DNA from 3 places in the Pseudazoarcus sp. NS20 genome. Region 1 is predicted to be linked to each of the others. Evidence: riboswitches for the same ligand, from Rfam matches in the RefSeq annotation. Region 1 holds a riboswitch; each other region holds the start of a gene.
The links. A riboswitch is a leader RNA that binds a small molecule or an ion and turns the genes downstream of it on or off. The one in region 1 is predicted to bind cobalamin.
Positions count from the first base shown of each region.

Region 2: it holds a riboswitch for cobalamin, as region 1 does, so the genes downstream of both, AC6H0W_RS00775 (acyl-CoA thioesterase) here and AC6H0W_RS11890 (TonB-dependent receptor domain-containing protein) in region 1, are expected to answer to the same signal.
Region 3: it holds a riboswitch for cobalamin, as region 1 does, so the genes downstream of both, AC6H0W_RS01920 (ribonucleoside-diphosphate reductase subunit alpha) here and AC6H0W_RS11890 (TonB-dependent receptor domain-containing protein) in region 1, are expected to answer to the same signal.

Region 1 is NZ_BAAKIY010000004.1:38,276-45,481, forward strand. It holds gene thpD (ectoine hydroxylase) at 1-689, shown strand, start outside; gene cobU (bifunctional adenosylcobinamide kinase/adenosylcobinamide-phosphate guanylyltransferase) at 726-1,250, opposite strand; cobalamin riboswitch at 1,304-1,534, shown strand; gene AC6H0W_RS11890 (TonB-dependent receptor domain-containing protein) at 1,528-3,486, shown strand; gene AC6H0W_RS11895 (FecCD family ABC transporter permease) at 3,497-4,516, shown strand; gene AC6H0W_RS11900 (ABC transporter ATP-binding protein) at 4,516-5,292, shown strand; gene cobO (cob(I)yrinic acid a,c-diamide adenosyltransferase) at 5,365-5,973, shown strand; gene AC6H0W_RS11910 (hypothetical protein) at 6,016-6,330, opposite strand; gene AC6H0W_RS11915 (cobalamin-binding protein) at 6,383-7,206, opposite strand, start outside.
Region 2 is NZ_BAAKIY010000001.1:164,900-172,105, forward strand. It holds gene AC6H0W_RS00760 (LutB/LldF family L-lactate oxidation iron-sulfur protein) at 1-141, shown strand, start outside; gene AC6H0W_RS00765 (LutC/YkgG family protein) at 138-764, shown strand; gene AC6H0W_RS00770 (DUF3309 family protein) at 880-1,038, opposite strand; cobalamin riboswitch at 1,515-1,720, shown strand; gene AC6H0W_RS00775 (acyl-CoA thioesterase) at 1,818-2,573, shown strand; gene AC6H0W_RS00780 (entericidin A/B family lipoprotein) at 2,867-3,004, shown strand; gene AC6H0W_RS00785 (hypothetical protein) at 3,201-3,515, shown strand; gene AC6H0W_RS00790 (hypothetical protein) at 3,714-4,043, shown strand; gene AC6H0W_RS00795 (acyl carrier protein phosphodiesterase) at 4,030-4,629, opposite strand; gene AC6H0W_RS00800 (DNA-3-methyladenine glycosylase I) at 4,644-5,234, opposite strand; gene AC6H0W_RS00805 (YeeE/YedE family protein) at 5,372-6,481, shown strand; tRNA gene AC6H0W_RS00810 (tRNA-Lys) at 6,571-6,646, shown strand; gene opgC (OpgC domain-containing protein) at 6,985-7,206, shown strand, end outside.
Region 3 is NZ_BAAKIY010000001.1:386,823-394,028, forward strand. It holds gene AC6H0W_RS01895 (MBL fold metallo-hydrolase) at 1-733, opposite strand, end outside; gene AC6H0W_RS01900 (thiol-disulfide oxidoreductase DCC family protein) at 929-1,261, shown strand; gene AC6H0W_RS01905 (YaiI/YqxD family protein) at 1,286-1,732, opposite strand; gene AC6H0W_RS01910 (cysteine-rich CWC family protein) at 1,732-1,947, opposite strand; gene AC6H0W_RS01915 (ribonucleotide-diphosphate reductase subunit beta) at 1,967-3,085, opposite strand; gene AC6H0W_RS01920 (ribonucleoside-diphosphate reductase subunit alpha) at 3,154-5,934, opposite strand; cobalamin riboswitch at 6,081-6,288, opposite strand; gene AC6H0W_RS01925 (RelA/SpoT family protein) at 6,359-7,206, opposite strand, start outside.

The DNA of each region.
Region 1 (7,206 bases):
GCCCCGAATTTCGTGGGCGCGACTTCAGCATCACCGAGCCGGAGCATCAGGAAATCCGTTCGCTGTTTGCGGTGCATTTCCTGTCGCAGCGCTTTGCGCGGCTGGCTGGTGACGAGCGCCTGACGTCTCGTGCGCGGCAGATTCTCGGCGGTGAACCGTATGTGCATCAGTCGCGCATCAACTACAAGCCCGGCTTCGAAGGCAAAGGCTTCAACTGGCATTCGGACTTCGAAACCTGGCACGCCGAGGACGGCATGCCGGCCATGCACGCGGTGAGTGCGTCGATCATCCTTACCGACAACCATCACTTCAACGGCCCGTTGATGCTGGTGCCCGGCTCACATCGCAGCTTCGTGCCGTGCGTGGGGCCAACACCGGAGGCCAATTACAAGCAGTCGCTGAAGGTGCAGCAAGTGGGGGTGCCGCCGCGCGAAGCGCTGCGCCGATTGATCGGGCATTCCGGCATCGAAGCGCCAACAGGGCCGGCAGGTGGTTTGCTGCTGTTCGACTGCAACACGCTCCACGGCTCCAACGCCAACATGTCGCCGGACCCGCGCAGCAACGTGTTCTTCGTCTACAACCGGCGAGACAACGCGTGCGATGAGCCCTACGCTGCTTCGCAGCGGCGGCCGCGCTTCCTGTCGCACGAGGCGGATGAGGTGTGGCGACCGTGGCCGGTGAAGGTGTGAGCCCTCACTGCCGGAAGATTCTCCGGCGACGAAAACTCACCCCTTCAGATGCAGCGGAAGGCCCGCCGCAATGAAACTCACCCGGTCGCAACGCTGCGCCACGGCCTGATTGAGCCAGCCGGCCTCATCGCGGAAACGCCGGCCGAGCGGGGTTTCGGGCACCAGGCCCAGCCCTGTCTCGTTGGCGACCAACAGCACGTTGCCGGGCAGGGTGGGCAGCAGTTCTAGCAGCTTGTTGCGCTCGCGCAACAGCATCTCCTCGCATTTCGGTGATGCGTCGCCAAGCAGATTGGCGAGCCACAGCGTGAGGCAATCGACCACCACCACCCGGCCTTTTTTGGCTTCGCGCAACAATGCATCGGCCAGGTGGAGCGGGGCTTCTTCCGTGCGCCATCCGGCAGGCCGGTCGGCCTGATGGCGGCGGATGCGCTCGGCCATTTCCGCGTCCAGGGGCTCTGCGGTAACGATGACGCAGACCGGCCCGCCATTGGCATATGCGAGTTGTTCGGCGTGGCGGCTTTTGCCCGAGCGGGCGCCACCCAAGATCAGATGAAGGCTCATTGGCGCGAAATATCCAGAGATGAATCAGGCTATCATGCGCGCTTCGCTCCGCAAGGGGCGATCGTGTTTCAGGTGCCCTAAGGCGATTCTCGCCCAGGGTTAAACGGGAAACAGGTGCGCGACGGAACCCCCGCCGCCAGGCCTGTGCTGCCCCCGCAACGGTAAGTGGAAGCAAAGCGCATCGAAAACGCCACTGGGCTCCGGCCCGGGAAGGCGATGCGCCGGTCGACGCAGTTTCGGCCAGCCCACGAGCCCGGATACCGGCCTCGGAACACAAATGGCGAAGTTCCGCGGGGTGGCGGCGCGACCTGTTTTTCACAGAGTCCCTTTTCTTTCCCTTCGTGGCTTCGAATTTGATTTCGGCATGGCCGGGCGGGGACGCGCGGCTGGCCGTCAGGGAGCCTGTCTCATGCATTTCAAAATTACAGCTACCGCGCTCGCGGTGGCTTCGGTGTTTCCGTTTTCTGTATTTGCGCAATCGGATGCGGGCGACGAGCTTCGTCCGGTGGTGGTTACCGCTACACGCCAAGCGCAGTCGGCCGACGAGGTGTTGTCTAGCGTCGATGTGGTGCAGCGCGAGGAGATTGAGCGCGCAGGTCAAACCACGTTGGTGCAGTTGCTGGCCAGCCGGCCCGGTGTGCAGGTTGCTGCGAATGGTGGTCCTGGCTCCACCAGCTCCGTATTCATTCGGGGCGCCAATTCGAATCACACGCTGGTGTTGGTGGACGGCATGAGGATTGGCTCCGCAACCAGCGGCTCGCCCACTCTTGAAATGGTTCCGCTTCAAATGGTAGAGCGCATCGAGATTCTGCGCGGCCCGGCAAGTGCACTCTACGGGGCCGATGCGTTGGGCGGGGTCATCAACATCATCACCCGTCGCAATACAGGCGATGGCATCACGCCGCGCGCCCGGATCGGTGCCGGCAGTCGCGATACCTACAGCGCTAGCGCAGGTATCTCGGGCGCTAAAGGCGCGCTTCGCTACCAATTTGACGTCGGCCATGATCGTACGCGTGCTTTCGATGCCCAGCCGCTGGTGTCGAATGGCACCAACAGCGATCGTGACGGCTTCCGTAATGATTACGCCAACGGCTCCCTCTCACTGGGGTTCCGTGAGCGCGATGAGGTCGGCTTCTCGTTTTTCCACTCAGAGGGGCGCAATCACTATGACAGCGCATTCGCCACCTATGATTCATATTCCGACAAGCGGGCGGAATCGTTCGGCGTGCACATGCGAAACGAGCTTCGCCCCGGCTGGGTCAGCACGCTGCGCTTGAGCCAGAGCAAAGACATCTCTCATTCGTACAATCCGGCTGCCGCATCGCGCTATGACGAATTCGACACGCGTCAGCGCCAGATAGGATGGCAGCACGACATCGCCTTCGCAGGGGGCACGCTGCTCGCGGCCGTCGAGAAGCTCAAGCAGGATGTAGACAGCACGGTTAATTACGATGAAGGCAGCCGCACGCTTGACTCGCTTTTGGTCGGGTGGGGCGGAGCGTTTGGCGAGCACGATGTGCAGTTCAATGCGCGTCGTGACCGCAGCAGTCAGTTCGGTGGCGAGAACACCGGTTCGGCGGCTTGGGGCTACCGCTTCGCGCCTGAATGGCGTGTGCGTGCCAGCCTTGGTACAGGCTTCCGTGTGCCTAGCTTCAACCAGCTTTATTATCCCGGCTTCGGCAATCCCGACTTGAAGCCAGAGCAGTCCTTGAGCCGCGAGGTCGGGGTGGTTTTCGAGCGAGGTGTGAGCAGCGTCAGCACGACTTATTACAACAATCGTGTGCGCAATCTCATCGTTGGTAGCGGAGCCACCGCCACCAACGTTGGCAAAGCGAAGCTCGAAGGTATGGAGGTCGGGTTAAGCACGATATTGGCCGGCTTCAATCTGCGTGCGAGCTACGATTATCTGCGAGCTCTGAACCTTGATACGGGGGATCGCCTAATCCGTCGCGCTCGCCATTCCGGGTCGCTGGCGCTCGATCGCAGTGCTGGCAAGTGGCTGTATGGCATTGAGTGGCGCGGTCAGGGAAGACGTGGTGATACGGTGTTCGGTGTAGGAGAAGTCACAATGCAAGGCTACGGCGTCACCAACCTGTATGCGCATTACTCGCTCACGCCTGACTGGAGACTTGAAATGCGCCTGAACAACGCCCTCGATAAGCGTTATCAGACCGCCAACGGCTATGCCACCGAGCGCCTGAGCGCATTCGTGGCGGTGCGTTACGCGCCGCGCTGACTGGAGAAGCATGGCGCCCCTGAGTAATCACGCGGCTCACAACGGTTTGGCCGTCGAGCGTCGTCGCATCGGCGGCTGGCTGCTGTTGTTTGTGCTTGGGGCGCCCCTGTCATTGTTGTTGGCCTTGCTGGCCGGGTCGCTCAACGTGTCGCTGCGAGAAGTGCTGCTGGCCTTGAGCGGCGGAGACGCCGGTATGGCTGGCGACATCGTGCGCACTCTGCGTCTGCCTCGCGCTATCGCCGTCTTCGCCTGCGGCGGCTTGCTGGCGCTGGCTGGGGCGTTGATGCAGGTCTTGCTGCGCAACCCCTTGGCCGACCCCTACATTCTCGGTGTTTCCGGCGGCGCGGCGGTGGGCGCGCTGTTCGCGATGATGATCGGCCTCGCGCCGTGGATGGTCGATGGTGCGGCCTTTGCCGGGGCGCTGGGGGCGATGCTGCTGGTGTTCGGGCTGGCGCATGGGGATGGGTCGTGGACGCAGACGCGTTTGTTGCTCACGGGCGTGGTTGTGGCGGCCGGTTGTGGCGCGCTGGTGTCGCTGATGTTGTCGCTGGCCACGGACACTCGCGTGTTCTCGATGCTCTTCTGGCTGATGGGCGACGCCAGCGGTGCCACACAGCCGTGGCCGGCATTGATTGTGTTGGGCTTGGCGTTGGTTGTGCTGGCGCCGTTCGCGCGTGATCTCAACGTGCTGTCGCGGGGTGAGGATGGTGCGCGGGCGCTGGGCGTGGATGTGCGCATGCTGCGTTATCTGTTGTACGCGCTGGCGTCCTTGCTGACTGCCGTGTCGGTGACGCTGATCGGTTCAGTCGGCTTTGTCGGCCTGATCGTGCCGCACCTGGTACGCCTCGTCATCGGCAACGACCAGCGCGTGTTGTTGCCCGCAGCGGCGCTGGCCGGTGGCACGTTGCTGACCATCGCGGATACCGCCGCGCGCACGGTGATGGCACCCATTCAATTGCCGGTGGGCGTGCTCACGGCGCTGATCGGTGTGCCGCTGTTCCTCTTTTTGCTCTCGCGGCGGATGCGCTGATGGCCGCCGGCGAGATCCTGCTCGGCATTGATGAGCTTGCGCTGCGCGTGGGCGAGCGCTGGCTGTGCTGCGCCTTCAGCCAGCAACTGCGCGCGGGCGAGGTGCTGGTGCTGCTGGGCCCGAACGGTGCGGGCAAGACCACGCTGCTGCGCACGCTCGCCGGGCTGGCACCGCCCGCCGCTGGCAAGCTGACGATTGCCGGCCGTGCCGTGGCCGACTGGCCGCCGCGCGAGTTGGCGCGCCTGCGTGGCTACTTGCCGCAGCAGCAGCCCGATTTGTTTCCCTCCAGCGTGCTCGAGACCGTGCTGGTGGGCCGCCACCCGCATCTGGGGCGCTGGGGCTGGGAGGGCGAGCAGGACGTCGCCGTGGCCGAGGCTGCGCTGCGCGAAACCGGCATGCTGGATTTCGCCACTCGCGATGTGCAGACCCTGTCGGGCGGCGAGCGGCAGCGCGTGGCCATTGCCGCGCTGTTGGCGCAGGCGCCGCGGCTGATGCTGCTCGACGAACCCACCAACCATCTCGACCTGCATCACCAGATCAGCACCCTTGAACTGCTGCGCGAACGCGCGACGCAAGGCTGTGCGGTGGTTACGGTATTGCACGACATCAACCTGGCTGTGCGCTTGGCTGACCATGTGGTGCTGTTCGACGGCCGGGGTCAGGTGCTGGCCGGCACGCGCGACGAAGTGCTGCGCACCGAGGTGCTGGAGCAGGCCTTCTCGCAGCCGATGGACTGCATCGACCACGCCGGCCGGCGCATCTTCGTGCCGCGCTGACCGCGTTTTTCATGGTGCGCGCCGATACCGTATCGAGCGCGCGCCCGTATTGCCTATTTGAAGGAGTCTCCGATGTCCGATGAAGCCGCCCGCAATGAACGTCACAACGAGCGCATGAAGCGCAAGAAAGAAGTGGTCGACGCCGGCATCGCCCGCGCCAATGAGGTGCGTGGCGTGCTGCTGGTGAATACCGGCAATGGCAAGGGCAAATCCAGCGCCGCCTTTGGTGTGCTGGCGCGCGCCTTGGGCCACGGCATGCGCGCTGGCGTGGTGCAGTTCGTGAAGGGGCGCTCGGACACGGGCGAAGAGGCGTTCTTCCGGAATCAGCCGGGCGTGGAATGGCACGTGATGGGCGAGGGCTTCACCTGGGAGACGCAGGACCGCGAGCGCGATATCGCCAAGGCGCAGGAAGGCTGGGTGCAGGCGCGCGCACTGCTCGACAACCCCGACATCGGGCTGGTGGTGCTTGACGAGCTCAACATCGCGCTCAAGTACGGCTACCTCGATGTTGCGACGGTGCTGACCGACCTGCAATCCCGCCCACACATGCAGCACGTGATCGTCACCGGGCGTGGAGCGCCGGATGAACTCATCGAAGCCGCCGACACGGTGACCGACATGGGCATGACCAAGCATGCCTACAAGGCGGGCGTGCAGGCGATGCCGGGGGTTGAGTTCTGAGCTTGCGGGGCACGCAGTCTGAACCGAGGAGGGCGGAGACCTTCAACGCATGGGAATGCTGCGCTCGCTGAGGACGACCTTGTTGCCGTTGGCGTCGAAACGCACAAATTCCTGGCGGCCATTACGGCATCGTGCATACGTCGTGTTGAGTACACCGCCCGATTCAGCAATGCATTCGTCTTTCGATCGCGGGTGAATGGTGATCCACTGTGGCTGCAGCGAATTCATGCCCTGTGCGATGCCTGCTCCCACGCCAGCGCTGAATTCTCCCAAGGCGCGACCGGCCTGATGCGTGGTGGATTGGGCGAGAGCGTGGCCTGACAGACTGAAGGCCAATATAAGCAAGAGTTTTTTCATGCCGATAGATTATCCACATGGGAAAAATCGACGGTAAAGAAATTACGTGCTTTCAGGGCTTTTTACGTACTTCTTCCAACTGCCCGCACAGCCTCTCCGCCCCATCCAGAATCCGCGTGCTGTGTCGCTGGATCAGGTCCGGCGGGATGAAAAACAGATGCTCGTTGCGCACGGCGGTGAGGTCCCCCCAGCGGCGCCAGTCGTCGAGCCATTCCGGGCGGGCGGCGTCCATGCCGCTGGCGACGATGGCCTGAGGGTTGGCGGCCAGCACGCTTTCAGTCCCGATACGCGGTGTCAGCGTGGGCAGGGCAGCGAACACGTTGTCTCCGCCACACAGGCGAATCACTTGCGAGATCAGGTGTTCGCCGTTCACCGTCATCAGCGGCGAGTGCCACACCTGATAGAACACGCGCACCGGCTCTTGGCTGGCGTAGCGGGCTTTGAGGGCGGCGTGACGTTCACGGAAGTCATTGGCGGCGGCGTTGGCGACCTTCGAGGTGCCGGCGAGCTGGCCGATGCGCTCCAGACTGTGAGCGATGTCGTCGAGCGAATGCGGGTCGTTGACGAACACGGCAATGCCCAGCGCCTGCAGGCGTTCGCGCTCGGCAGGGCGGTTGCCTTCGCCCCAGCCGACGACCAGATCCGGGCGCAGCGCGACCACGGCTTCCACATCCACCTTGTTATAGCCGCCGACGCGCGGCAGGGCCTTGGCCGCTTCCGGGTAGTCGCTGTACGACACGGCGCCGACCATCTGATCTCCCGCGCCAGCGGCGTAGAGCAGCTCGGTGACGTGTGGCGCCATACTGACGATGCGCTGTGCCGGCCCGGCAAGGCGCACCTCGCGGCCGAGATCATCGGTGACGACAACGGCGTCGG
Region 2 (7,206 bases), on a different contig from region 1:
CGTCTGCTGGCCCTCACCGGCAAGCACGACCGCATCCAGAGCCTGCCCATGGCCGGCGGCTGGACGGATTCACGCGATCTGCCTGCACCGCCGGGCAAGACCTTCATTGATCAATGGAAAGCCCGCAGGGGGCAAAAATGACCGCTCGTGAAGCCATCCTGGGCTCGATCCACAGTGCACTCGGCCGGGGCCCGCTGGACGCCATGCAGCGCGCCACGCTCGACGCTCGCGTCCCGACCCACACCCGCCCCGCGCAAGACGAAGACCCCGTCGAGCGCTTCGTACGAAAGTTCGAAAGCCGTGCCGGCACCGTGGTGCGCGTCGCCGGCCGCAACGACGTAACGGCAGCCGTCGAGGCCTACCGAGCGGAGCACGAGCTGGGCAAAAAAGCCGCTGTCGGTGGCGCCTTGCGCGACCTCCGATGGCCAGCTGACTGGCAGGTCCATCACGGCGCCGCCGGCATCGAAGAAGCCCTCTCGGTGACCACCTGCTTCAGCGCCGTCGCCGAAACGGGCAGCCTGATCTTCGCTTCCGGACCGGACAACCCGATCACTCACAACTTCGTGCCAGACGACCACATCGTGGTGCTGGAACGAAGTCAGATCGTGGATTACTTCGAAGACACCTGGACGCTGCTGCGCCAGCGCGGTATGCCGCGTGCCACCAACATCGTCTCCGGGCCTTCACGCACGGCCGACGTCGAGCAGACCATTCAGCTCGGTGCGCACGGACCGCGGCGGGTGCACGTCATTCTGCTTGGCTAGAAGCGGCGGTCTCTTCCGCCATGAACGACAAAGGGCGCAGCGTTTTCCGCTGCGCCCTTTGTGCTTCCGGGCTGCATGCCGATGAATTCGGCATGCAGCCCGCTCAAAGCATCGCTTATATCTTCCCGAGCAACAGCAGGATCAGGATGACCACCACGACCAAGCCGAGGCCACCACTCGGGCCATAGCCCCAACCACGGCTATGCGGCCATGCCGGCAGGGCGCCGAGCAGCATGAGGATGAGGATGATCAGAAGAAGAGTGCCTATGGACATTTTGGGTCTCCAGAGTGAATTTCTTGGCGGCATCCGAGCCGCGGAATTTTCCGAGAGACATGGATAGCGACTCCGTGGGTGCAGGCGTTATCGATGGCAATCGGCACTGACTTGCTACGGATTCACGATGACACAAGGACGCTATTACATGTGCAAGTCGACTCGCCGGACGGGTATGCAAATGTGTCTTCGCCCGAACTTCGGCTGACACGTAAAACGCCCCTGATGCGCTCCGCAGCAGCAGGCGTACCCGCAACGCAGACTTCGCCGAAAGCCCAATAATTCCGGGCTTTTCCTCGTCCACACGACCCCACCTGCATGCCAAATGCCGCCACGCCACGCGTCGCTCCTTTTCCCTCCACGACCGAGGGCCTTGTCACCAACGCAGACAAAGTTAGGAACTTCCGGCTGCAACATCGCGCTGGAATACCCTCCAGCGACAAGCATCGGGCAAGCACTCGCGCGGCAGGACCGGATATCATTCACTCATTCCGAGGTTGCCCGCCGCTCACGCCGGGCATGAAAAGGGAATCCGGGAACAGGCCAGGCGCCTGCAAGCCGGAACTGCCCCCGCAACTGTATTCGGCGAATCGTGCGCCACGCAGCCACTGGTGTATTCCGGGAAGGCGGCGGACGATCAAGACCCGAGAGTCAGGAGACCTGCCCGGAACACTCTTCAATAACGTTCGGGCGGGGTGCCCCTGGCGAGAAGGCTGCGTTGTCACGTTTACGGGCGACGCGCGTTCCGTTTACGACTCCGCTTTTAACCGGAGCCGTTCATGCCTTCTCCTTTGACCCTGTCGCTGACCGATCTCGTGCTGCCGGACCAGTGCAATCATCACGGCACGCTGTTTGGCGGTGCGGCCCTGTCGATGCTCGACAAGTTCGCCTTCATCCTGGGCAGCAAGGCTTTGCGCGGCCCCTTGGTGACGGCATCGCTGCGGGAGTTGCAATTTCACGCTCCGGTGCCAGCAGGCAGTCTGACGGAATGCGTCGGGCACGTTACACGCGTCGGCGAGCGTTCGGTGACGGTGGATGCCCAGCTATTCGCTGAAGATCTGTTGAGCGGGGGACGCGTTTTGTGCCTGTCAGGCCAAGCCGTGATGGTCAGCAAAATCGCCCCGAACCCCGCGCCACCGGTGAAGCCGCAGCAAGACGGCTGCGTGCGCGTTGCCGAGGTGGTCTTTCCAGGCCACACCACGCATCGCGGCATCCTCCACGGCGGCCCGGCGATGGATTGGCTGGCGAAAGCCGGCTTTGCTGCGGCAACACGGCATGCACGTTGCGGTATCGTCATGGCCGCCAGCGAACGACTTGATTTTCTCGCCCCAGCCCACGCAGGCGAAGTCGTGGAGGTCGATGCGCGCGTCGTCAAAACCGGCCGCAGTTCCCTCACTGTCGAGGCACAAATGCATGCGGAAAAACCGGAAACCGGGGAACGACGTCACTGCACCTCTGCCAGCCTCGTTTTCGTTGCGATTGACGAGCAAGGCCGTTCAGTGCCGCTTCAGAACCAGTCCGCTGCTGCGCAGTGAAACGCCAGCGGATTGCGCACGCCGGGCTAGCGCGCCATCGGCCGCGAACTTACAACCTCGAACATTTTGACGACCTTCCAGAACCTCGTATCAGTCGCAGGTTTACTGGCCGCCACCGTGTCGCGGGTGCGACAGGGGTCTAGCGTGGCAACGCGCCACTCACTATAGTCAAACCATCCGACACAGCTGGGGAAAGTGCTTGTCGGCGGTGGCTACCGGTTGTCTCGGGTGGCCGCGTATTCTTCCCCAGGCATTCCAATCGATCGGGCTGCATAGCCCCAAAAGGAGAGATCATGAAGAACAAAACCTGGAAGCTCGTGCTGGCCATGCTGGCTGCTGCATTCGTTGTCGGTGGCTGCAACACCATCGAGGGGGCCGGCAAGGATCTCGAACGCGGCGGTGAAAAGATCCAGAAAGAAGCTCGCAAGTAACCAGGTCAGGCGCGGCACGCAATCTTCCTGCACATAACTCGCCGCACACCCTGCATTCAGGCCCGTGACTCTTCAACGAGCACGGGCCTGAAACATTAAGCAATCAGGCTTTACAGCGCGGACACTTTGCCGAGCCTACTCTTGCCGTCGTCGCCGCACGGCATTGGGCCATGCGCTTCGTATAGGAGGCTTTCGAATGGCCTTTCAACTAAGCACCCTGATTGCCCCGCTCCTGCTGGGCGGAACGCTGATTGCCACGTCTTTGCCCGCACTGGCAGATCACGACCATCGCCGCTACGGCTCACCCAAAGTGGAATACCACTATCACGACCACCGCGGCGGCAAGCACCACTACAACCGCGGCAAGCCCAAACATGTGAAGAAGCACCACAAGCATCACAAATCCGTGCGCGTGGTCGAACATCACCATTATCACTCTCCGCCGCGAGCGCGTTACTACGAACCGGGCGTGGTGGTGACCGTACCGCCGATCATCTTCAAGCTGAATTGATCGGGCCTCGCACCGCGTAAAACCAATAAAATTCACGCGGGAAATGAAAGTGACCCGGCCTTCTCAGGCCGGGTCACTTTCATTTCAACGACGAAACATTCCGTAGCGAGCTCTTACAGCCACGAAACGTGGGCTCCCCTACTGTTCACGACTGGGCAGGCGGCATTCGGCTGCTTTGGCCCGCCAAGGGAGGCTCTCATGAAAGCGATCGATTTTCGCCAAATGTTCGTGCCGCTTTTGCTCGGTGGTTCGCTGCTCGTTGCGTCGTTGCCGGTCATGGCCGAGCGCGGGCAAGGGCATGATGCGCCGCACCGCGACACGCAGCATTACGACCAACGCAAGAACAGTCACCATTACCATCGCAGCACGCCGTACTCGGGCAAGCACGATCATCAGCTGTCATACGGCGTCGTGCACCGGTATTACTTCCCGCCTGCTCCGATGTATGCCCCCCCGCCACGGATCGTGCATTACTACGAACCCGCGGTAGTGGTTCAATCGATGCAGAGCCCGCTCAGCCCTCGCTGAGCGCCCGATTGCGTTGGTGCTCTTCCGCAAAGCGGCGAGCGGCCGGCATGAAGTCGGCAAAGTCCGCTTCGAACCCATCGTATTCTTGAAACAGCACTGATCCGGCCCCGGCGAGCAGCCCGGGCCGGCTTAGCCGTTGCGACATCCGATCAAGCGCGTAGGCGATTGAGTCGGGTTCGCGATACGACGCCAGCCAGTCATCGGCAGTCATCCACGGCAGTATTCTCAGCAGGCGGGGCGGCAGTATCGCTCGGTGCTCCCCCAACAGCCGGTAGGCCTGCGCCGTGAATTCCTCCAGCACGATCTCTTCGAACTGCGGCCAGCGAAGGGCCAGAAAATGATCGAAAACCATATCGACGATGATGCCTGCGGCGCGCCTGCGCTCGGCTGGCACACGCTCGCAGGCGCGCCGAAACGCCGGATGCGTGTCGGCGAATGAGTCGATCGCCCGGTGCAGACGCACGCCTTCAGCGACAGGCTGAGGCAAGCCCGCCGGAAGCGGCCCTTTGACGAAATCGCCAATCAGGCCACCGAGACGGTCTGCCGTTGAATCACCCGCAAGCCATGCATGCGCCAGAAAGTTCACCGAGCGTCTCCCCCTTAATTAGCCTGACGCGCCAGCTTCGCCACTTCGGCGTGACGGAAGCAGCTCACCATGTGGTCGTTCACCATGCCCGTAGCCTGCATGTGGGCGTAACAGATCGTCGAGCCTACAAACTTGAAACCGCGCGCCTTGAGTGCTTTCGACATGGCATCGGACTCCGCGGTCATGGCGGGCACCTGCGACGAGACTTCCCATTGGTTCTGCCGCGGCTCGCCACCGACGAAGCTCCATAACAACTCGACCGGGTCCTCCCCGGCATCGCGTATCGCCAGCCAGCTTCGGGCATTCAGGATGGCCGCATCAACCTTGGCGCGGTTGCGGATGATGCCCGCATCGGAAAGCAGAGCAGCCTTCTTGGCGTCGTCGTAGCGTGCGATGCGCTCGGGGTCGAAGTTGTCGAAAACCTTGCGGTAATGCTCACGCTTGCGCAGCACCGTGATCCACGAAAGCCCTGCCTGCATTCCTTCGAGCAGCAAGAATTCGAACATCGTTCGCTCGTCGCGTACGGGCGCCCCCCACTCTGTATCGTGGTAAGCCAAGTACAGCGGATCGCTTCCAGGCCAACTGCAACGGACGATCTCGGGCATCGGGCGTACTCCATGAGGGACGGACGAAGCTCATTATCCGCCCGCACACACGGCAACGCGAAGCCCGCGCGTCCGGCACAGGTGCAAGCGAATGCACTAGAATTGCCCCCTTCGCTTTGCCATTCGGCGCCTTCATCATGCTCGACGAACCCATCGTTGCCGCCTCCACCATTGCATGGCTGGCCTTCGCCCTCGGGGTGATCTTCGGATACGCCGGCAACCGCTCGAATTTCTGCACCATGGGGGCGGTGTCCGATGTCGTGAACATGGGTGACTGGACACGCATGCGCATGTGGGCGCTGGCCGTCGGCGTGGCCATTCTGGGCACTAGCGCGCTGCAGCTTGGCGGGCTGTTCAATACCGACGATTCGATCTACACCGGCGGCCAGGTGATCTGGTTCTCCAACATTCTCGGCGGCGCACTGTTCGGCATCGGCATGACGCTCGCCTCCGGCTGCGGCTCCAAGACGCTGATCCGGATTGGCGGGGGCAACCTCAAATCGCTTGTCGTTTTCGTGTTTCTGGGCATTTCGGCATACATGACCATGCGCGGCCTGTTCGGTGTCTGGCGCACGCAGTACCTCGACACGGTCTCGTTCGAATTGACCACCATGCAGGATCTGCCTTCGATCCTGGCCGGCACGGGGATCGCGCGCGAGACGGCATTGCTGGCTCTGACCGCCCTGCTTGGCGGCGGTCTGCTGGTGTTTGCATTGATCAGCCGCGAATCCCGACAGATCGACATGCTGCTTGGCGCAGCCGTGATCGGGGCCGTGTGCGTGGCTGGGTGGTACTTGACGGCACACATCGGCTACGTCGATGAACACCCGCGCACCCTTGAGCGGGCCTTCATCGGCACCAACAGCGGCAGCGCCGAATCCTTCACCTTCGTCGCACCGATCGCCTACACGCTTGAGCTGTTCATGCTGTGGAGCGACACCAGCCGCATCTTCACCTTCGGCATCGCCGGCGTGCTGGGAGTGATCGCCGGCTCTACTCTGTATGCGGTCACGTCGGGCAGCTTCCGGCTTGAGTCCTTTCAGCAAACGGGCGATCTCGTGCGCCACATCGTCGGAGCCATCCTGATGGGCTTCGGCGGCGTCACAGCCTATGGTTGCACCATCGGCCAAGGCATCACGGGCTTTTCAACACTGGCCTTAGGCTCGATTCTGACCACTGCAGCCATCATAGCCGGGGCAGCAGTCACCATGAAGGTGCAGTACTGGCTGATGATGCGCGAAGCCTGAAGATCGTCCACATGCATATCGGGTTATTTCACGCAGGTGCTTGACGCCCCTGCGGGGCTTTGGAATAATCGCGGTCTTTCAGCAGTACCGGGTTGTTAGCTCAGTTGGTAGAGCAGCGGACTTTTAATCCGTAGGTCGCAGGTTCGAATCCTGCACAACCCACCAAGATTCATGCAAAACGCCAGCCCTTCCGGGCTGGCGTTTTGCATTCTTGGAAACAATATTTGCAGGAACGGAAGAAAACCCGGGCCGATCCATTTGCACAAGACACGACCGCTTCCCAGCGACTGGGGCGCCCTTGGCGCAAAAATGCTCCAAGAATACCGAAAAGCCCTTAAACCGTTCGTTACACCCCAAGGCGCACCCCACCGGGACGAACGACGAAAATAAGGTATCAAGGCGGTGCGCACATCTTTGCATTGGTTGCGCCTCACCTGACAAGGCTGCACTTGATGCAAACAAGCCTTCCAAGGCTGAGCACTGCTGCTTTCCGGAATCAAAAAATGACAAGACTTGCCGGACTCGACGCACTACGCGGGCTGATGCTCGTACTAATGACCGTCTCGCACATTCCGACTTCCATCGGAAGCGCGTTGGGTCAGCCTTTCGGCTACGTCTCGGCAGCCGAGGGCTTCGTTCTGCTGTCCGGCTTCTTCGCGGGGATGGTGTTTTCGCGCAAGCTCGAACGCCACGGCGCTCCCGCCATGCGCACCGCACTGCAACGT
Region 3 (7,206 bases), on a different contig from region 1:
TTTTCGACACCGGGCCATGGCCGGGCACGAGAATCTTCGCGTCGATGGCAATCAGGCGGTCGAGCGCTTCGAGCCAGCGGCGCGTGTTGGCATTGCCCACGAAAGGCACGCGACCGCGGAACAGCAAGTCGCCGGCAAACACCACTTCATCCTCGACCACCTGCAGCACGATGTCGTCGGGCGCGTGGGTGGGGCCGACGTAGATCACGCGGAAGTGCACTCCGCCCAGCGCGAACTCGGCCCCCTCGTCGCCGAGCCAGCGGTCGGCCGGGGTCGGCACGGTGTTTTCATCCACGAAGGGGAAGAGGTCGGCACGCCGCTGCGCCAAGCGTGCTTGGGCGTCATCCGAGCCCAGCACGGCCTCGCCGGCATGGTGGGCCCAGATCTCGATGCCGCGCTTCTTGAAGGCCTGCAAGCCGTAGTAATGATCGGCGTGGTAGTGGCTGACGATGACCCGCACGATGGGTTTATCGGTGACCTTGGCGATCTCTTCGATGAGCTGCTCGCCCAGCACCGGCGTACCGAGTGCGTCGAGCACCACCACGCCTTCATCGGTGACGACAAAGCCGGCATTGGACATGAAGCCCTCGTTGGCAGCAGAGGCCATACCGGCTTTGCCCAACACGTACCACGTGTGCGGTGCGACCTGCACAGGGTTCATGTCGATGGCGTACACCAGCGGTGAAGCGGCGCACAGCACGGCGGCGAGCACACGCGAGACGAAGCGGGTCATGAGGGTGTCTCCGAAGATTATTGTTATATGGTCATATGCTAAATCTCGACTGCCATGGTGTCGAGCCGTCACGTCTCTGGCCACCCGCCTTGAAATTCCGCAAATGCCGTCATCTATAGTGAGGGTAGCCGATGCGCGTTGAGGCGTGCTTTGGTCACCACTTCGTTCCAACCCTACCCTGCGAAGGAGAATTCAATGAGCCCTGCGAAAACTCCGCTGACAGTCGTGTACGACAGCAGCAATCTGTCCAGCAAGATCGAAGTCACCAAACTCAAGGCCAAGGACAAAAACGCATTGATGACGCAGGTGGATATCTCCGCCGGGGGCAAGGCCGAAGACTACGGCTGCAGCACTGACGCGGTGAGGAAGGCCATCCACGTGCAAGACGCAGACGGCAAGGTGTTCGCGGGCATTCAAGCCATTGAGGCCATGCATGATGCGGTCGGGCTCGATGGCTACTTCCGCTTTTGCCGCACGCCGGGGCTGACCTCCGGCCCGTCGGGTTTCTTCAAGGCCAAAGCCGCCTGAGCGTCTCTGGCACTGCAGCGGGCTTCACGAGGCCTGCTGCAGCAAGCGGTCGAGCTGGTTAGCGAATTTCTGGCGGTCCGGCAGGCCGAAGGCCGGCGGCCCGCCCGTCTGCACGCCCGTGCTGCGCAGGGTGTCCATGAAATTGCGCAGATCCAGCAACTCGCGGATGTTCTCCTTGCCGTAGCGCTCGCCGCGCGGACTCAGCGCAATCGCGCCTTTTTCGACAATTTCGGCGGCCAGCGGAATGTCCGCCGTCACCACCAGATCACCCGCCACCGCCCGCTCGGCGATCCAGCCATCGGCAACATCGAAACCGCCCGGCACCTGCACCGCGCGGATGTTGGGCGCGGCCGGCACACGCAGCATCTGGTTGGCTACCAGCGTGAGTTCGCGCCCGGTGCGCTGCGCCGCACGGAAGAGGATTTCCTTCACCACCACCGGGCAGGCGTCTGCATCGACCCAGATATGCATCAGGCGGCCTCGTGCCGGGCTGCGCACACAGCGCAGATGCACGCCGTGCCGCGCACCTCATCCGGCAGGCTGTCGATCAGCTCGAAGGGAATGCGCGCCGCGGTGCACCAGCACGCGACGTCAAAGCTGCCGCTGTTGGCCGGCCCGCAGTCGTTCGGGCCGCCACACAGCGGGCAGTCACTCGCCGGAATGGGAATGGGAATCGGGGCGTTCATGCCCCGAGAGCTTACCCGATCAATCCCACGCCAGCGTGCCGCCGGTCTGGTACTCCGTGACGCGTGTCTCGAAGAAGTTCTTCTCTTTCTTCAGATCGATCATCTCGCTCATCCACGGGAAGGGGTTGTCGGCCCCCGGATAGACCTCGTCCACGCCGATCTGACGGCAGCGGCGGTTGGCCACGAAGCGCAGGTACTCCTTGAACATCGGCGCGTTCAGCCCGAGCACACCGCGCGGCATGGTGTCTTCAGCGTAGCGGTATTCCAGCGCCACGCCCTTCATGATCAGACCACGGATTTCCTCGCGGAATTCGGCCGTCCACAGGTGGGGGTTTTCCTGCTTGATGGTGTTGATCAGGTCGACGCCGAAATTGCAGTGCAGTGACTCGTCACGCAGGATGTACTGGTACTGCTCGGCCGCGCCGGTCATCTTGTTCTGGCGGCCCAGCGCAAGGATCTGCACGAAGCCGACATAGAAGAAAATGCCTTCCATGATGCACGCGAAGACGATCAGCGAGCGCAGCAGTTGCTGATCGGCCTCGGGCGTGCCGGTCTGGAAGTTGGGGTCGGTCAGCGTGTCGATGAACGGAATCAGGAATTCGTCTTTGGCACGGATACTGTCGACCTCGTGATAGGCGTTGAAAATCTCGCCTTCGTCCAGCCCCAGCGACTCCACGATGTACTGGTAGGCGTGGGTGTGGATGGCCTCTTCAAAGGCTTGGCGCAGCAGGTACTGGCGGCACTCGGGCGCGGTGATGTGGCGGTAGGTGCCGAGCACGATGTTGTTGGCCGCCAGCGAATCGGCGGTGACGAAGAAGCCGAGGTTGCGCTTGACGATCAGGCGCTCGTCGGCGGACAGCGCGTTCGGGTCTTTCCACTGCGCGATGTCGCGCTGCATGGAAACCTCTTGCGGCATCCAGTGGTTGGCGCAGCCTGCCAGATACTTCTCCCACGCCCAGTGGTACTTGAACGGCACGAGCTGGTTCACGTCGGTGGCGCCGTTGATGGCGCGCTTGTCGGAGGCCCGCACGCGCTGGCTTTCGGCTGCGGCAGCCGTCGCCTGCGTGTTGGAAGAGGCCGGTTTAGGGGTTTGCGGAGCGGCAGGCGCGGCGGCGATGTTGTCGTCGAAATCGAGCATGTGAATTCCTTGTATTAGGAGCGATGACCCGCAGCGGCAGCATTGGCTGCCGCTGCGGGCACGCGGATTTACTGGCAGGCCTCGCAATCGGGGTCGTCGATGGCGCAGAACTTCGGCTCACCGGCCTGCGCCGTGGCCACGGCCGCGACGGTAGCGGCCACGGCGTTCAGCTCACCGCCGCTGCCGGTGGACTTCTCGGCCGAGGTGGCGCCCAGCGAGCGCAGGTAGTAGGTGGTTTTCAGGCCGCGGTTCCACGCCAGCATGTAGGTGTCGTGCAGCTTCTTGCCCGAGGCTCCGGCCACGTAGATGTTCAGCGACTGGGCCTGGTCGATCCACTTCTGACGACGCGCCGCGGCTTCCACCAGCCATGCCGGGTCAAGCTCGAAGGCGGTGGCGTAGAGGCGCTTGATGTCGTCGGGAATGCGGTCGATTTTGGCCAGCACGCCGTCGTAGTACTTGAGGTCGGAGATCATCACCTCGTCCCACAGGCCGCGCGCCTTGAGCTCGGCCACCAACGACTCGTTCACCACGGTGAATTCGCCCGACAGGTTCGACTTCACGTACAGGTTGCGGTACTCCGGCTCAATGCTGGCCGACACGCCGACGATGTTGGCGATGGTCGCCGTAGGCGCGATGGCGATGCAGTTGGAGTTGCGCATGCCGTGTTGCGCGATGCGCGCACGCAGGCCGTCCCAATCCAGCGTGCTGGAGCGATCCAGCTCGACCGGCACGCCGCGCTCGCGCTCGAGCAGATCGACGGTGTCGAGCGGCAGGATGCCGCGGTCCCACAGACTGCCGCGGAAGGTCGAATACGTGCCGCGCTCGCGCGCCAGCTCGTTCGAAGCGCTATAGGCCTGGTAGGCAATGGCCTCCATGGCGCGGTCGGCGAACTCCACCGCTTCCTGCGAAGCGTAGGCCATGCCGAGTTTGTGCAGGCAATCCTGGAAACCCATGATGCCCATGCCGACGGGGCGGTGACGCAGGTTGGAGTTGCGCGCCTTGCCGACCGCGTAGAAGTTGATGTCGATGACGTTGTCGAGCATGCGCATCGCCGTCTTCACGGTGCGCGCCAGCTTCTCCTGGTCGAGCTGGCCGTCCTTCAAGTGAGCCAGCATGTTCACCGAGCCGAGGTTGCACACGGCGATCTCGGTGTCGGAGGTGTTGAGGGTGATCTCGGTGCACAGGTTGGAGCTATGCACCACGCCCACGTGCTGCTGCGGCGAGCGCAGGTTGCACGGGTCCTTGAAGGTGATCCACGGGTGGCCGGTCTCGAACAGCATCGACAGCATGCGGCGCCACAGTTGCACCGCCGAAAGACGCTTGAACAGACGGATTTCGCCGGCGTCGGCCTTCTTCTCGTAGGCCACGTAGGCCGCTTCGAATTTCTCGCCGAACAGGTCGTGCAGATCGGGCGTGTCGGCCGGCGAGAACAGCGTCCATTCGCCGTCTTCGCGCACGCGCTTCATGAACAGGTCGGGAATCCAGTGCGCGGTGTTCATGTCGTGGGTACGACGGCGGTCGTCCCCGGTGTTCTTGCGCAGGTCGAGGAATTCCTCGATGTCGAGGTGCCAGGTTTCGAGATAACCGCACACCGCGCCCTTGCGCTTGCCGCCCTGGTTCACCGCCACGGCGGTGTCGTTCACCACCTTGAGGAAGGGGATCACGCCCTGGCTCTTGCCGTTGGTGCCCTTGATGCGGCTGCCCAGCGAGCGCACCGGCGTCCAGTCGTTGCCCAGACCGCCGGCAAACTTCTGCAGCATGGCGTTTTCCTTGATGGCCTGGAAGATGCCGTCGAGGTCATCCGACACGGTGGTGAGATAGCACGACGACAGCTGCGAGTGCATGGTGCCGGCGTTGAACAGCGTTGGCGTGGAGCTCATGAAGTCGAAGCGCGACAGCACTTCGTAGAACTCGATGGCGCGCGTTTCACGGTCGATCTCGTTGATCGCCAGACCCATCGCGACGCGCATGAAGAAGCACTGCGGCAGCTCGATGCGGCGCTCGTCGATGTGCAGGAAGTAGCGGTCGTACAGCGTCTGCAGGCCGAGGTAGCCGAACTGCAGATCGCGCGAAGCGTCCAGCGCAGCCGAAATGCGCGCCAGATCGAACTGCGCCAGTCGCGGATCAAGCAAGCCCGCCTCAATGCCGATCTTCACGTACGCCGGGAAGGCATCGGCGTAACGCGCGGCCATGTCGCCCTGAGCCACTTCCTCGCCCAGCACTTCGAGGCGGATCTGGTGCAGTTGCAGGCGCGCAGTAACGTAGTTGTAGCCCGGCTCGCGCTCGATCAGCGCGCGCGCGGCCAGCACCAGCGCCTTGTGCACTTCGCCCAGCGGAATGCCGTCATACAGGTCGCGCATGGCGGCATCCACCACCGGCGCAGCAGCGACATCGGCCAGACCAGTGCAAGCCGCCTCCACGATGTCGACCAGCCGCGCACGCTCCAGCGGTTCACGCCGGCCGTCCACCTCAACATGCAATTCCGGCGCACTGCGCGGCGCTTCGGCCGCACGCTCGGCGGCGCGCTTCTCGCGGTACAGCACATAGGCGCGCGCCACTTCCTGCTCGCCGCCGCGCATCAATGCCAGCTCGACCTGATCCTGAATGTCTTCGATGTGAATGGTGCCGCCCTCGGGCTTGCGGCGCGCCAGCGCGGCCACCACCACCTCGGTGAGCTTGCCGACGACGTCACGCACGCGCGCCGATTCGGCGCCCTGCTGGCCTTTCACGGCCAGGAAGGCCTTGGTCATGGCAACGGCAATCTTGCCGGGATGGAAGTCGACCACCGAACCATTGCGGCGGATGACCTTGAACGGGGGCAGGGAGAGATCTAGCTGAGGGCGGTCCATGAGAGCTCCTGGGAACGTGCGCGGGGAGCTCCGGACAGTCGTGCGCAGACACCCGACCCGACGGCCCGGCTCACGACAAACGGAAAGACAAGTGAAATGGTGGAAACCATGCCTCTCGCCAGGGGCACCCCGCCCCGATTGCGTTAAAGGAAATTGGCAGCACGGCAGGTCTCCTGACTTCCGGGTCCTGATCTGTCGCCGGCCTTCCCGGGGTGCACCGAAATGCAGGGCCCAGTGGCATGGGGAGGCGACAGACTCGCCGGTTACAGTTGCGGGGGCAGTTCCGGAATTGAACCGGATTCCCTTTTCATGCCCGGTCGTGAAACGCGGGCAACCGTGAAGCTGGATTGGATTCTGGTGGGTGGCGGGTAGTAGGTCAAGTGCTTTTACACACTACCCCTAGTAGGTCGTCTGCGAAAACCTACTACATGCTGCGACCAAAGCTGCCGTCGCTGCGGATGCGCCCGATGCGCATCACTTCCGGCACGCGGCGCACCGAACGCATCACAGAGGCAAGCTGCATGCGGTCGTGCACCTGGATGGTGAGGTTGAGGGCGATGTACACGCCCTGCTCGTTGTCCATGGTGACGTTCTGGATGTTGCAGTTCTCTTCCGCGATGGCGCTGGCAACGCGCGCCAGCACGCCACGCCCTTCGCGCGTGATGACCTTGAGTGTGACCTCGAAGGCGCGCTCGTGCGCGGGCTCCCACTCGACATCCACCCAGCGCCCGCGATCGCCGCGCACCTTGGCCACGGCCGTGCAGTCGTGGCGGTGCACTTCCAGGCCCTTGCCTTTGCGGATGACGCCGATGATGGGGTCTCCCGGGATCGGCTGGCAGCAGCTGCCGAACTGCACAGCAAGGCCCTCGCTGCCGCTGATGTGGATCGGCGACATGGACTTGGGCTTGATGACGTCCGGCCGACCGGATTCCTGCTCCTGCGCCTGCACCAGACGGCGCGCCACGATCACCGGCAGGCGCTTGCCCAGACCGATCTCGGAGAACACCTCTTTCTTGCTCTTCACGCCGCGATCTTTCAGGAAGCGGTCCCACGCGAAGGTGCTGATCTGCCCCAGCGCCAGACCATGCGGGCGCAGCGCCTGATTGAGCAGACGCTCGCCCAGCGACACGGACTCTTCGTTCTGCGCGTTCTTGAGGAAGTGGCGAATCTGCGCACGCGCCTTGCCGGTGCGCACATACGACAGCCACGCCGGGTTGGGGTTGGCGTGGGCGGCGGTAATGATCTCGACCTGATCGCCGTTGCGCAGCTCGG